2 regions of the Roseburia sp. genome follow, and region 1 is predicted to be linked to the other one. Evidence: predicted binding sites of a transcription regulator. Region 1 holds the regulator's gene; the other holds the start of a gene.
The links. The regulator Rex, encoded in region 1, represses fermentation and respiration genes when NADH is low (regulators of the CRP and FNR family bind a similar motif). The targets are predictions, from matches to a motif close to ATTGTTAANTANTTAACAAT.
Positions count from the first base shown of each region.

Region 2: the regulator Rex is predicted to act here: its motif matches at 3,394-3,413, upstream of ACDD58_RS01855 (acetyl-CoA C-acetyltransferase).

Region 1 covers NZ_JBGLEJ010000005.1:666,868-674,451, forward strand. Annotated here, with positions in the region: gene ACDD58_RS14490 (isopropylmalate/homocitrate/citramalate synthase) at 1-282, shown strand, start outside; gene ACDD58_RS14495 (GntR family transcriptional regulator) at 293-952, shown strand; gene ACDD58_RS14500 (NADP-dependent isocitrate dehydrogenase) at 967-2,178, shown strand; gene abc-f (ribosomal protection-like ABC-F family protein) at 2,175-4,112, shown strand; gene ACDD58_RS14510 (redox-sensing transcriptional repressor Rex) at 4,237-4,890, shown strand; gene ACDD58_RS14515 (NAD(P)H-hydrate dehydratase) at 4,977-6,539, shown strand; gene alr (alanine racemase) at 6,572-7,584, shown strand, end outside.
Region 2 covers NZ_JBGLEJ010000003.1:311,587-319,170, reverse strand. Annotated here, with positions in the region: gene carB (carbamoyl-phosphate synthase large subunit) at 1-298, shown strand, start outside; gene ACDD58_RS01865 (HD-GYP domain-containing protein) at 489-1,784, opposite strand; gene ACDD58_RS01860 (cell wall hydrolase) at 2,010-3,149, shown strand; gene ACDD58_RS01855 (acetyl-CoA C-acetyltransferase) at 3,495-4,676, shown strand; gene ACDD58_RS01850 (3-hydroxyacyl-CoA dehydrogenase family protein) at 4,770-5,642, shown strand; gene ACDD58_RS01845 (acyl-CoA dehydrogenase) at 5,672-6,826, shown strand; gene ACDD58_RS01840 (electron transfer flavoprotein subunit beta/FixA family protein) at 6,883-7,584, shown strand, end outside.

The DNA.
Region 1 (7,584 bases):
GAGATCTATAATATTTTTGATACCGGAAAATTCTTAAACAGACCGCCATTAGTATCTGTTTCCAACACATCCGGTCTTGCAGGAATTGCTCTCTGGATCAACTCATATTATCATCTTCCGAAAGATAAGAGTGTCGATAAGAACTCAGAACTTGTAAAAAAAGTAAAAGTCTGGGTAGACAAGCAGTATGAGGATGGACGTGTTACGGTACTGACGGATAAGGAATTAGTAGAAGAAATTGAAAAATGCTGTAAGGAATTAAATGTAACAATAGGAGCATGAGGTGTCATATATGGGAGAGGATAATTATTCCTTAAGTTCTCGTGTGTTCCATACGATCCGTGAGAATATTTTATCCGGAAAATATGCGACAGACGAAGAACTGAAGGAAAAAAATATCGGCGAAGAGTTAGGCGTCAGCCGTACTCCGGTGCGTGAGGCGCTCCGCCAGCTTGAACTGGAAGGATTAGTCACCATCATTCCGAATAAGGGTGCTTATGTTGTAGGTATTTCCAAGAAAGATATTCAGGATATTTACGAGATACGGTCACGTTTGGAGGGACTGTGTGCAAAGTGGGCTGCGGACAATATCACAAAAGAGCAGTTAGATGAACTGGATGAAAATATATATCTGTCTGATTTCCATGCAGCAAAAGGAAATTCAGAACAAGTCGTGGAATTAGATAACCGTTTCCATGAAATTTTATATAACGCTTCTGACAGTAAAGAGCTGAAACATGTGCTGCTTGATTTTCATCATTATGTGCAGCGTGTACGTAAAATCACACTTGCAGATCCAAAACGTTCTGTGCAATCGAATCAGGAACACAGACAGATTGTGGAAGCATTAAAAAAACATGATGCCAATCTGGCAGAAAAACTTGCAAATGAGCATATGATGAACACCATTCACAATATGGACAATTACGGATGGGACAATTTATTTCAATAGAAAAGGAGAACATAATGGAAAAAATCAAAATGACAACACCACTGGTAGAGATGGACGGAGATGAGATGACAAGAATCCTCTGGAAAATGATCAAAGATGAATTACTTCTGCCGTTTATTGATTTAAAAACAGAGTATTATGATCTTGGATTAGAGCATCGTAATGAGACAAATGATCAGGTTACCGTTGACTCTGCCAATGCAACAAAGAAATACGGTGTTGCTGTAAAATGTGCAACGATCACACCAAATGCAGCACGTATGACAGAATATAATTTAAAAGAAATGTGGAAAAGCCCGAATGGTACGATCCGCGCCATGTTAGATGGAACGGTATTCCGTGCACCGATCGTTGTAAAAGGGATCGAGCCATGTGTAAAGAACTGGAAAAAACCGATCACGATCGCGCGTCATGCATATGGCGATGTATATAAAGCAACTGAGATGAAGATTCCTGGAGCAGGCAAATGTGAGCTGGTATATACAGCGGAAGATGGTACAGAGACGAGAGAACTGATCCACAACTTTACCGGAGCAGGCGTTGTTCAGGGACAGCATAACCTTTGCAATTCCATTGAAAGTTTCGCAAAAAGCTGTTTTAATTATGCACTGGATACAAAACAGGATCTGTGGTTTGCAACAAAGGATACGATTTCAAAAAAATACGATCATACCTTTAAAGACATTTTCCAGGAAATCTTTGATGCAGAGTACAAAGAAAAATTCGAAAAAGCAGGTATTACCTATTTTTATACATTGATCGATGATGCAGTTGCACGTGTAATGAAGTCTGAGGGTGGTTATATCTGGGCATGTAAAAATTATGATGGAGATGTCATGAGTGATATGGTTTCAAGTGCATTTGGTTCACTTGCCATGATGACTTCTGTATTAGTTTCCCCGGATGGATATTATGAATATGAAGCTGCACATGGAACGGTACAGCGCCATTATTACAAACACTTAAAAGGTGAGGAGACATCCACAAACTCTGTTGCAACTATTTTTGCATGGACAGGTGCACTTAAGAAACGTGGAGAACTTGATTCTAACCAGGCATTATCTGATTTTGCAGAAAAACTTGAAAAGGCTTGTATAAAGACCATTGAAGATGGTAAAATGACAAAAGACCTTGCGCTGATTACTACAAATCCGAATCCGGTTGTATTAAACAGCGAAAATTTCATCAAGGCAATCAGAACAACATTAGAGGAAAGTTTAAAATGATTTTGTCATGTCAGAGTATCTCAAAGTCTTTTGGAACAGATGAGATCTTAAAAGATGTAAGTTTTCATATTGAAGCAAACGAAAAAGCAGCGATTGTCGGCATCAATGGTGCCGGCAAGTCTACGCTGCTTAAAATTATTATGGGCGAAGAAACGTCCGATACCGGTGAAGTGATCCTTGCAAAAGATAAAACAATCGGTTATCTGGCACAGTATCAGGATGTATCGGGGCACAGAACCATTTATGACGAAGTTCTTAATGCAAGAGCTGACATCCTTGAAATGGAACAGAAACTCCGCAATATGGAGTCAGAAATGAATCAGCAGACCGGTGGGGAACTGGAAAAACTGATGGAGGTTTATCATCGTCTGAGCCACGAATTTGAACTGCAGGGCGGATATGCATACCGGAGTGAAGTAACCGGTATTTTAAAAGGACTTGGTTTTTCAGATGAAGATTTGAGCAAACAGATGAGCGAGTTATCCGGAGGACAGAAAACAAGAGTTTCCCTTGGCAAACTTTTAGTCACAAAGCCGGATGTACTGCTTTTAGATGAGCCGACGAACCATCTGGATATGGAGTCGATCCGCTGGCTTGAGAATTTTCTGCGGGCTTACAAAGGGGCTGTTGTGATCGTAGCACATGACCGTTATTTCCTGGATCGCGTTGTCACAAAAGTTGTAGAGATTTTCCAGCATAAAGCGTATGTATATCAGGGAAATTACTCGGATTTTGCGAAGAAGAAAGCAAAAGTCCGTGAAGATCTGTTAAAACAATATTATAATCAGCAGCGTGAGATCAGACATCAGGAAGAAGTTATCACAAAGTTAAAATCGTTTAACCGTGAAAAATCCATCAAGCGTGCGGAGAGCCGCGAAAAGATGTTAGACAAGATAGAACGTATTGAAAAACCGGTTGAGGACAATACAGACATTAAGATCGTGTTAGAGCCAAATGTGGTCAGCGGAAATGATGTCCTTACGGTGTCAGGTCTTGCAAAATCATATCCGCCGGTTACATTGTTTTCGGATATCTCATTCGAGATTAAACGTGGGGAGCGGGTAGCACTGATCGGCAATAACGGAACCGGGAAAACGACCATCTTAAAGATCATCAATAATCTGATACAGGCAGATGGTGGTACGGTAACACTTGGTTCGAATGTTCACATTGGATATTACGATCAGGAACATCAGCTTTTACATATGGATAAAACCATATTTGAAGAGATCTCAGATGCTTATCCAGAGCTGAATAACACAAAGATCCGCAATGTACTGGCAGCCTTTTTATTTACAAATGATGATGTGTTTAAGCGGATCTCAGATTTAAGCGGTGGTGAAAGAGGCCGTGTCTCCCTGGCAAAACTGATGCTTTCAGATGCTAATTTTCTTATTTTAGATGAGCCGACAAACCATCTGGACATTACATCCAAGGAAATTTTGGAATCTGCATTAAACCAGTATACAGGAACGGTATTTTTTGTTTCACATGACCGCTATTTTATCAATCAGACAGCAACAAGAATCCTGGAGCTGACAGGTGAAACAATTGTAAATTATATCGGAAATTATGATTATTATCTGGAAAAACATGATATTATGACGCAGTTGTATGTGAAACAGCCAGAAACTTCAGATGTGCAGCCTAAGAAACAGGATGATGCCGTTAATAAGCTCGACTGGCAGGCACAAAAAGCAGAGCAGGCAAGGATTCGTAAAATTGAAAACAGTTTAAAAAAAGCCGAGGAAGAGATTGCCGCACTTGAAAGTGAAATAAGCATGATCGATGAAGAATGTGCAAAGCCGGAAAACGCAGTTAATTCCGCAAAATTAAATGAGCTTGCAGCAAGACAGCAGGAGTGCAGGGAACGACTGGAAACCTGCTATGAAACCTGGGAAGAGCTGTCAATGCAGTTAGATGGAACTGATTGATGATATTTCCTGACAAAGCAGAAAATATCTTATTGAAAAAAGATAGTTAAATTTTTCACACATTGACAGACACAGGGGAAATCACTATAATAAACGAGAGAACGTAAGAAAGGTGGAACCTTTTGTGCAGGAAAAAGAAATATCACAGGCAGTTATCCGGAGAATGCCGCGTTATTACCGCTACCTCGGAGAACTCTTAGATGCCGGTGTAGAACGTATATCATCCAATGATCTGAGTAAACGAATGAATGTGACCGCATCCCAGATCAGACAGGATCTGAATAATTTTGGTGGTTTTGGCCAGCAGGGTTATGGTTATAATGTAAAGTTTTTATATGAGGAAATCGGTAAGATATTAGGTTTAAATGAAAGACACAATATTATTGTGGTGGGTGCAGGTAATCTTGGACAGGCACTTACAAACTATGTGAAATTTGAAAAACTTGGTTTTGTGATCATAGGACTGTTTGATGTAAATCCTGCATTGGACGGTGTGACCGTGCGTGGAATCAAAATCCGCATGCTGGATGAATTAGAGAGTTTCTGTGCAGAAAATCAGGTGGATATTGCGGCGCTTACTATGCCAAAGGAAAAGGCTGATGCCATTGCAAACAGACTAGTCGGACTTGGAATCCGCGCAATCTGGAATTTTGCGCATGTAGACCTGGAGCTCATTGATAAAAATGTTGTTGTAGAGAATGTACATCTTTCCGACAGTTTGATGCAGTTATCTTACAACATTGTCAGAAACAAAAAAGCAGAAAAAAACGGCAACTGAAAAGGGTGCCATAAATTCAGGAAGCAATTAGCTGCCGCACAGATCTTTGTGCGGCGTTTTTTGCTTATAACAGGGGGCTTATTATCATGAAGTATCTTGTAAACAGCAGGGAAATGCAAAAATATGACGTAAATACCGTTTTACATTTTAAAGTTCCGGGACTTCTTCTGATGGAGCATGCAGCAATAACATTTGTAAATGAACTCCATAAGCAAAAGGTTGATCTCTCAGAAGTTCTTATCGTATGCGGCAGCGGAAATAATGGTGGAGATGGTTTTGCGATCGCCCGCCTTTTATTTCTGGAGGGACATACTGTTACAGTTGTTTTTGCTGGAAATAAAGATCATTGCTCGGAGCAAAACAGAATCCAGCAGGATATTTTAAATGCATATGGTGTTCCTGTCTATACGGATTTACCGGAACAGATCAGACCAACAACTGTCATAGATGCACTATTTGGTGTAGGGTTGTCGAGAGACGTGACTGGTACTTATGCAGATATATTATGTTGTATGAATACACTTCCGGGAGAAAAAGTGGCAGTGGATATTGCATCCGGAATTTCTGCAGATACAGGTGCTGTCCTTGGTATGGCATTTCGTGCAGATATCACGATCACATTCGCATTTGCGAAATTAGGCAGTATTCTCTGGCCGGGAAATGAATATGCCGGCAGAGTGATCGTATGTGATATCGGTATCACGAAAGAAAGCTGGCTGGGAGAGACACCGTCAGTAATGGCATTGGAAACGAAAGATTTATTGCTGCTCCCGGAGAGAAAAAGTCATTCTAATAAAGGAAGCTATGGAAAACTTTTGCTGATCGCAGGAAGTGTCAATATGGCAGGGGCGGCAGTTTTATCTGCAAAAGCTGCTTACGCCACAGGATGCGGTCTGGTGCGTGTGCTGACGCCGGAAGAAAACAGGATTATTTTACAGAGCTGTGTTCCAGAGGCGGTTCTTACTACTTATGATAAAAATGCTGCTCCGGGGAAGGCTGTATTACAGGAGGCTTTTGATTGGGCAGATGCCATTGTGGCAGGTCCCGGGCTTGGGAAAGAAAAAACTGCTGCACAGATATTAAATTTTGTGTTAGAATATGGAACGTCACAGGAAAAGAAAGCAATTCTTTTTGATGCGGATGCGTTAAATCTGATAGCAGAGCAGAATGACTTACCAGAGGCAGATATCTGGAAAAATTTTAAAATCCCGGCAGTGATCACACCTCATCCCGGAGAGATGAGCCGGCTTACCGGAAAAACAGTCAATGAGATCCAGCATCATTTGCTTCAGACTGCTGCGGATTATGCAAAAGAATATCACGTTGTATGTGTCTTAAAAGACGAACATACCGTAACTGCACTGCCGGATGGTAAAAAATACCTGAATCTTTCTGGCAATTCCGGAATGGCAACAGCAGGAAGCGGAGATGTGTTAAGCGGTGTGATCGGTACACTTATGGCACAGAAAATAACACCTTACCAGGCGGCTCCTCTTGGGGTATATCTTCATGGTCTGTCCGGTGATCTTATGATACGCACAACGGGGTTACAGGGGCTTACAGCCTCAGATCTGATCTGTGGTATTAAAAAAGTTCTGAATATTTATACTACAAAGCCGATCGATAATGAACAAAAATTCGTTGAATAAAAAACGGTACACAAAATAGATGGAGGATCAACATGAACAGATACAGCAGAGTGCATGCGGAAATCGATCTGGATGCAATTCTACACAACATGGATGCGATGCGCGGAAACATTGCAAAAGACACAAAAATTATGGCTGTCATTAAGGCAGATGGCTACGGACATGGTGCCGTAGAGATTGCAGAGACGATTGAAAAACTGGATTATCTTTATGGTTATGCAGTTGCCACGGTTGAGGAAGGACTTATCCTTCGTAATCACGGAATCCAGAAACCGATCCTGATCTTAGGATATGTATTCCCGGACCAGTATGTGGATATGATTAAAGCAGGTATCCGTCCAACCGTATTTACAAAAGAGATGGCAGAAAAACTTTCCGTTGCCGCAGCAAGTATCGGAAGAGACTGCAAGATCCATTTCGCGATCGATACCGGAATGAGCCGGATCGGTTATCAGGTCACAGAAGACGCAGCAGATGAGATGGCACAGCTTTCAAAACTGCCGCATATTATAGTGGAGGGTATTTTTACCCATTTTGCGAAAGCGGATGAAAAAGATAAGGAACCAACCTACCAGCAGATCGGACTTTTCAAGAAAATGATCGGCATGTTAGAAGACCGTGGCGTAAGTATTCCGATTCATCACTGTTCAAACAGTGCAGGGATTGTCGATATTCCAGATGCAAATATGGATATGGTCCGCGCCGGCATCACATTGTATGGCATGTGGCCGTCTGAGGATGTAGATAAGAATGCGATCAGCCTGAAACCTGCATTGACACTGGTGACACATGTGGCATATGTAAAGGAACTTCCGGCTGGCAGAGCAATCAGTTATGGGGGAACTTATGTCACAACAGAGCCTTGCATAATCGCAACGATTCCGGTTGGTTACGCAGATGGCTATGCAAGAGGCCTTTCAAATAAAGGATTTGTTTTGATCCATGGAAAACGTGCACCGATTCTTGGCCGTGTCTGCATGGATCAGTTTATGGTTGATGTTACCGACATTCCGGATGTTAAAAATGAAGATGAAGTGATTCTCAT
Region 2 (7,584 bases), on a different contig from region 1:
CACCGCAAAATATTTACAGGAGCACGGCGTCAATGCACTTCGTGTCAACAAGATCTCTCAGGAGTCACCGAACGTTATGGACTTAATCTTAGGACATAAGATCGACCTTGTCATCGACACACCGACACAGGGAAATGGTGATAAGACCAGAGACGGATTCCTGATCCGGAGAAATGCAATCGAGACAGGTGTTTACTGTATCACAGCAATGGATACGGCAAATGCGTTGGCACGCAGCTTAGAGACTGCGACCGATGATCTGACACCGGTGGATATTGCGACCGTAAAGAACTTGTAGTTTTTTGAATCTTATAATATAGAAAAAACAGCACAAATCCAAAAGGAGGCGTGCTGTTTTTGCTTTTGCGGAATATGGATATTGGCGACAACATGAAAAAACGACATGAAAGCAGTTAAGAAATTGCTTTCATGTCGTTTTTTATATCGCCGGAATATCCACTCCAACATATAGAAAAAAGTCGCGCGGATTAACGGAGTTTCATTTTTTTGCGCGGTTTCTTTTGGGCCAGTGGTTTTTCTGTGCCCAAAGCATCCTGCGGGATCACAGATGCACTACTCATTAAGGCGCTTGCCGCTTTTTGTTCCAGTTTACTTTGATTGTGCTGTGCAATCTGAAGCTTGACCTTGCGGAAACGGTCTGCCGTTTCTTTGATGTAGGCATCGGAAACAAAATGCTTTACAGAATCTTTATCCAATGCGATACGGTTGTCCATGGTTTTCATGATATCTGTGATCTTTAAAGATTTGTTGATCACCGGGTCACTTAAATCGTATATCATGTTTGTGGAAAACTTCAGTACCATCGGATGAAGAAAATCAGCCGGATTCTCTGCAAGCACAAGGGCTTTTTCGCCATCGGAAAGATCTACACATGCACCGGTAGGAAGAATATGGATACATTCTGCTAAAGCGGAAAGTACGAGCGGATTGTAGGTGGCTTTATCCTTTTTCAGACGTCCCATGGCAGCAATTTCTGAAATTGGCGGTTTGTTAATGTTCATTGCGGTCAGATGGTCAAATTCGTCCGCTACTGCTAAAATATCGACGAGAAGACGGATATTGTCTGCCGGTTCTTTGACTTTTAAAGTACGGCTGTTTTTAAAAATGATCTGCTGGATAATATCAAGCGTATGTACCGGGAATTTATAATCACCACGGTCCGGGCGGAGTGTTTCATAACCGCGCTCTAAGTTGAGCTGGATAAAATCCTTATCTGCTGTTGTAAGGTCATCCCCTTTGTCTAACACTGTCTGTGGTACATACAGATAACCAAAATCGTAGAGAAGCGCAGCTGTGATAAGGGCTGTCTGTTCTGCAGCAGGCAGATGCATCTGATTTGTGATCATCGCACAGAGAATGCCGACACTGATGGAATGTTTGTAAACAAAATCTGCAGAACTTCGCAGGTTTTGTGCAAAATTTAATTTGTGATCAAGACTGCCGTAATGTGTCTGGATGTCTCTGACGAGATCGCTCAGCGAAACAGGTGCTTGATTGGCCTGCAGACGATCCATATTTTCTTTTAATTTAAAAACATATATAGTCTGGAACTGTTCGAATTCAAGATCCTCTCTGGAAAGAGGCGGTACCGGCTCTGCCGGCTCAAGAATAAAAATACCGATCAGACCAAAGTTTTCGATACTGTTAATACCCTGCATGGTTAAAAGTGTGTCTCTTTCATAAAGAAGAACACCCATCTTATTGTAGATTGGTTTTGCAAGTCTCATGCCGGGTTTTAAATCTGCTGTTTTTACAAATTGCATAGGTAAATCCTCCCCCTGTGATGATTATCAGGCTCTTTTTATACCATATCCAGACATCAGATGCCTGAATATTCCCCCAATAATGGTATGTGAAAAAATTAATATTCATATTGTGCTTTACATGCTATAATACCATATTAATAGAAGAAATACAATGAACGAAAAATACAACAGTAGCAGAAAGCTTACTGTTCAGCCGAAAGGAACAGCATGAGACACAATTTTTTGAGAAGAATCCTGGGAGGAATACTGACCGGCTGCATACTTGTTACGGCAACTGTCCATGCAGGAACGACACAGAAAGATATTGATAAGGCAAAAGACCAGATCACAGACCTTAAGAAACAGAAAGAAGATGCGAAAGATCAGGTGGACAGCCTGACCAATGAAAAACAGGGATTGGAGAGCGACCTTAGCGGACTGAACGGACAGTTAAATACGATCACTTCCGATATGAACCAGTTAGAGCAGCAGGCAGCGCAGAAAGAGGACGAGATCAATACGGCGGCGGAAGATCTGAAACGTTCCGAGGAACGATCTGCAGAACAGTATGAAGATATGAAAGTGCGCATTCAGTATATTTATGAAAATGGCAATCAGTCTGTATGGGACATGCTTATTCATGTGTCCTCCATCGCAGAATTTTTAAATCAGGCGGAATATACAAGTGCAATCAATCAGTATGACAGAAATATGCTTACGGCATATCAGGAGCTCACGGAGCAGATCAAAAAACAGAAAAAGGAACTCGAGGAGCAGAAGGAAGAACTGACTGTATTACAGCAGGAAAAACAGAAAGAGCAGGAAAAAGTCAACAGCCTGATCGAGGATACGCAGAAGAAGATACAGGAATCCAGCGAGAAAATTGAAGATGCACAGTCCGATGTGGAATCGATCGATGCAAAGATCGAGAAAATGATCGAATACGAAAAGCAGCTTGAGATACAGAAGGCAAAAGAGGATGCTGCGCGCCTTGCAGCCATCAAAAAGCAGGAACAGGAAAACAGGTCGAATGTGACATACGCACCGGCCCAGAGCGATGCGTATCTGTTAGCTGCCATCATCCAGTGTGAGGCATGGGGCGAGTCATATGATGGAAAACTTGCGGTGGGCAGCGTGATCATGAACCGTGTCAGAAGTTCCTATTTTCCGAATACAGTTTCCGGTGTGATTTATCAGGGAGGGCAGTTCTCTCCGGTTGCCAGCGGTCGTCTTGCATACCGTCTGGAGCAGGGAGTTGCTTCTGATTGTATGAGTGCAGCACAGGCGGTGCTGGGTGGAACGAGCACAACAAATTGTCTGTATTTTCGTGTGAATAACGGCATTATAGAAGGAACAGTTATAGGTAATCATGTGTTTTATTAAACAAAATGATAAAATGATAAAAATTTAACAAAAAACCCCGCAAAATGGAGCAAAAAGGATGTAAAAAATTGTTTACAAGGATGAAAAATAAAGAAAGCTATTGCAATTAATTGTGAAATATGTTAGCATATGAAAGTACAAGAAATGCAGAAAAATAGCTGATTACATAGCAAATAAGCTTTTTAAAATGAAAGAAAAAAAGATAAATTTCAACCGAAAGTTTGAATTTATTTTTTTAAAAAAGATTGTTAAAAAATTAACAGCATTTTTCGGCAACTTTAAAGAGAAAGAAACAAATTCTCTGCAAAAGCAGAGCTTTGTGTTAAATTGAAAGGAGAATTCAAAATGGCAAAGAAAGTAGTTTTAGCAGGTGCCTGCCGTACCGCAATCGGTAAAATGGGTGGAGCATTAAGCAATACTCCAGCAGCAGACTTAGGTGCAATCGTTATCAAAGAGGCTTTAAGAAGAGCAAACGTTAAACCGGAGATGGTTGACGAGGTAAAAATGGGTTGTGTAATCCAGGCAGCTCAGGGACAGAACGTTGCACGTCAGGCAGCAATCAAAGCAGGACTGCCAATCGAAGTTCCGGCAATCACGATCAACGTTGTTTGTGGTTCTGGTTTAAAATGTGTCAATGATGCAGCTACCATGATCATGGCAGGTGAAGCTGATATCGTTGTTGCAGGTGGTATGGAAAACATGTCTATGGCACCATATGCTATGACAAAAGCTCGTTTTGGATATCGTATGAACAATGCAACGATCATCGATACAATGGTAAATGATGCATTAACAGATGCATTCAACCACTATCATATGATGATCACTGCAGAGAACGTATGTGATAAATATGGCATTACAAGAGAAGAACTTGACGAGTTCTCAGCAAACAGCCAGCAGAAATGTGAAAAAGCAATCGCTGAAGGCAAATTTGATGATGAGATCGTTCCGGTTCCTGTTAAAGTGAAAAAAGAGATCGTTGATTTCGTGAAAGATGAGGGACCACGTGCCGGTACAACTGCTGAGTCTTTAGCAAAATTAAAATGCTGCTCCGGTAAAGAGGGCGGACTTGTTACAGCAGGTAACGCTTCCGGTATCAACGATGGTGCAGCAGCAATCGTTGTTATGAGTGAAGAAAAAGCAAAAGAGCTTGGTGTTACACCAATGGCTACATGGGTAGCAGGTGCTCTTGGTGGAGTTGAGCCTGAAATCATGGGTGTTGGACCTGTTGCTTCTACAAGAAAAGTATTAGCAAAAACTGGTTTATCTATTGATGATATGGACTTAATCGAAGCAAACGAAGCATTCGCAGCTCAGTCTATCGCAGTAGCAAGAGATCTGAAATTCGATATGTCAAAAGTAAACGTAAACGGTGGTGCAATCGCATTAGGACACCCGGTAGGTGCTTCCGGATGCCGTATCCTTGTTACATTACTGCATGAGATGCAGAAGAGAGACGCTAAGAGAGGTCTTGCTACACTTTGCATCGGCGGTGGTATGGGATGCTCTACAATCGTTGAGAGATAATAGTTTTTTATAGTAATTCCCGGGGAATGACTTCCCGGGGATTGCATTTTTCAAACATACAGTTAACATAATTATTTTCAGGAGGTAACCGAAATGAAGGTTGGCGTTATTGGTGCAGGAACTATGGGACAGGGCATTGCAAAAGCATTTGCTCAGGTAGAAGGATATGAAGTAGCACTTTGCGATATCAAGCAGGAGTGGGCTGAAGGCGGAAAAGAGAAAATCAAAAAAGGTTATGCAAGATTAGTAGAAAAAGGAAAAATGACACAGGAAGCTGTTGATGGCATCCTTGCAAAAATCACTCCAGGTTTAAAAGAAGACCTTTGCAAAGACTGTGATCTGATCGTAGAGGCAGCTTTCGAGAACATGGAAGTAAAGAAAACTACTTTCAAAGAATTAGACGAGATCGCAAAACCAGATTGTATCTTCGCTTCTAACACATCCAGTCTTTCCATCACAGAGATCGGAAACGGATTAAACCGTCCAATGGTTGGTATGCATTTCTTCAACCCGGCAGACCGTATGAAACTGATCGAGGTTATCGCTGGTGTGAATACTCCGGATGAAACTGTTTCCGCTATTAAGAAAATTTCTGAAGAGATCGGAAAAACTCCGGTACAGGTTAATGAGGCTGCTGGTTTCGTTGTAAACCGTATCTTAATCCCAATGATCAACGAAGCTGCATTCATCAAAATGGAAGGTGTTTCCGATATCGCTGGTATCGATGCAGCTATGAAACTTGGTGCTAACCACCCAATGGGACCGTTAGAGTTAGGTGATTTCATCGGTCTTGATATCTGCCTTGCTATCATGGATGTACTTTACAAAGAGACAGGCGACAGCAAATATCGTGCATGCCCACTGATCCGTAAGATGGTTCGTGGTGGTAACCTTGGAGCAAAGAGCGGCAAGGGATTCTATGTATACAATGCTGATCGTACAAAGACTCCGGTCGATGCTCAGTAAAATAAATATTTATGGAGGAAAATTAGATCATGGATTTCACTTTAGACAAGAAACATGAAATGGCGCGTTCCTTATTCAAGGAATTTGCTGAAACAGAAGTAAAACCGCTTGCACAGGAAACAGATGAGACAGAAGCTTTCCCGGCAGAAACGGTTAAGAAAATGCAGAAATACGGATTCATGGGAATCCCGGTTCCGAAAGAATATGGTGGACAGGGTTGTGATCCTCTTACATACGTTATGTGCGTAGAAGAGTTATCTAAAGTTTGCGCAACCACAGGTGTTGTTGTATCTGCACATACATCTCTCTGCATCGATCCGATCATGACATATGGTACAGAAGAGCAGAAACAGAAATATGTAAAACCACTTGCAACAGGCGAGAAGTTAGGTGCATTCGCATTAACTGAGCCGGGTGCTGGTACTGATGCACAGGGTGCACAGACAAAAGCTGTTTTAGATGGTGACGAGTGGGTATTAAACGGATCTAAATGTTTCATTACCAACGGTAAAGTTGCAGACGTTTATATCGTAATCGCAATCACAAGCATCACAGAGGATAAGAGAGGCAGAAAGAAGAAAAACTTCTCTGCATTCATCGTTGATAAGGGAGCTCCAGGCTTCTCATTCGGAACAAAAGAGAAGAAGATGGGTATCCGTGGATCATCTACTTATGAGCTGATCTTCGAAGACTGCAGAATCCCGAAAGAGAATCTGTTAGGACCGGAAGGAAAAGGTTTCCCGATCGCAATGCACACACTTGATGGTGGACGTATCGGTATTGCTGCTCAGGCACTTGGTATCGCTGGGGGCGCATTAGACAGAGCTATCGCTTATACAAAAGAGAGAAAACAGTTTGGACGTTCAATCGCACAGCAGCAGAATACACAGTTCAAACTTGCTGATATGGCTGCAAGAATCGAAGCTGCACAGCTTTTAGTTTACAAAGCTGCAATGGCAAAAGCTACTCAGAAAGTATATTCTGTAGAAGCTGCAAAAGCGAAATTATTCGCAGCAGAGACTGCAATGGCTGTTACAACTGAGGTTGTTCAGTTATTCGGTGGATACGGATATATCAGAGAGTACGATGTAGAGCGTATGATGCGTGATGCTAAGATCACTGAGATCTACGAGGGTACAAGCGAAGTCCAGCGTATGGTAATCTCCGGTGCACTGTTAAAGTAATTTCGAATCAATCCGCGTAAAATTTAAACATATAAAACATAAGGAGTGAAAAATACATGAATATCGTAGTATGTATTAAACAGGTTCCTGATACAAAGGGCGGCGTTAAGTTCAACCCGGATGGAACGCTTGACAGAGCAGCAATGCTTGCTATCATGAACCCAGATGATAAAGCTGGTCTTGAAGCAGCACTTAGAATCAAAGATGAGACAGGAGCAAAAGTTACAGTTCTTACCATGGGACTTCCAAAGGCTGATGCAGTTCTTCGTGAAGCATTAGCAATGGGTGCTGATGAAGCAGTTCTTGTAACAGACCGCGTATTAGGTGGAGCTGATACATGGGCAACATCTACCACAATCGCTGGTGCACTTCGTAACTTAGACTATGACCTGATCATCACAGGACGTCAGGCTATCGATGGTGATACTGCACAGGTTGGTCCTCAGATCGCTGAGCATCTTGGACTTCCGGTTATCTCTTACGCAGCAGACATCAAAGTAGAGGGTGATTCTGTTGTTGTAAAACGTCAGTACGAAGACAGATATCATGAGTTAAAAGCAAAAATGCCTTGTCTGGTAACTGCTCTTTCTGAATTAAATGAGCCGCGTTACATGACACCGGGCGGAATCTTCGATGCATTTGACAAAGAAGTAACCGTTTGGGGCAGAGCAGACTTAAAGGATGTTGACGATTCTGATCTTGGTTTAAAGGGATCTCCTACTAAGATTGCAAAAGCATCTGATAAAGTTGCAAAGGGT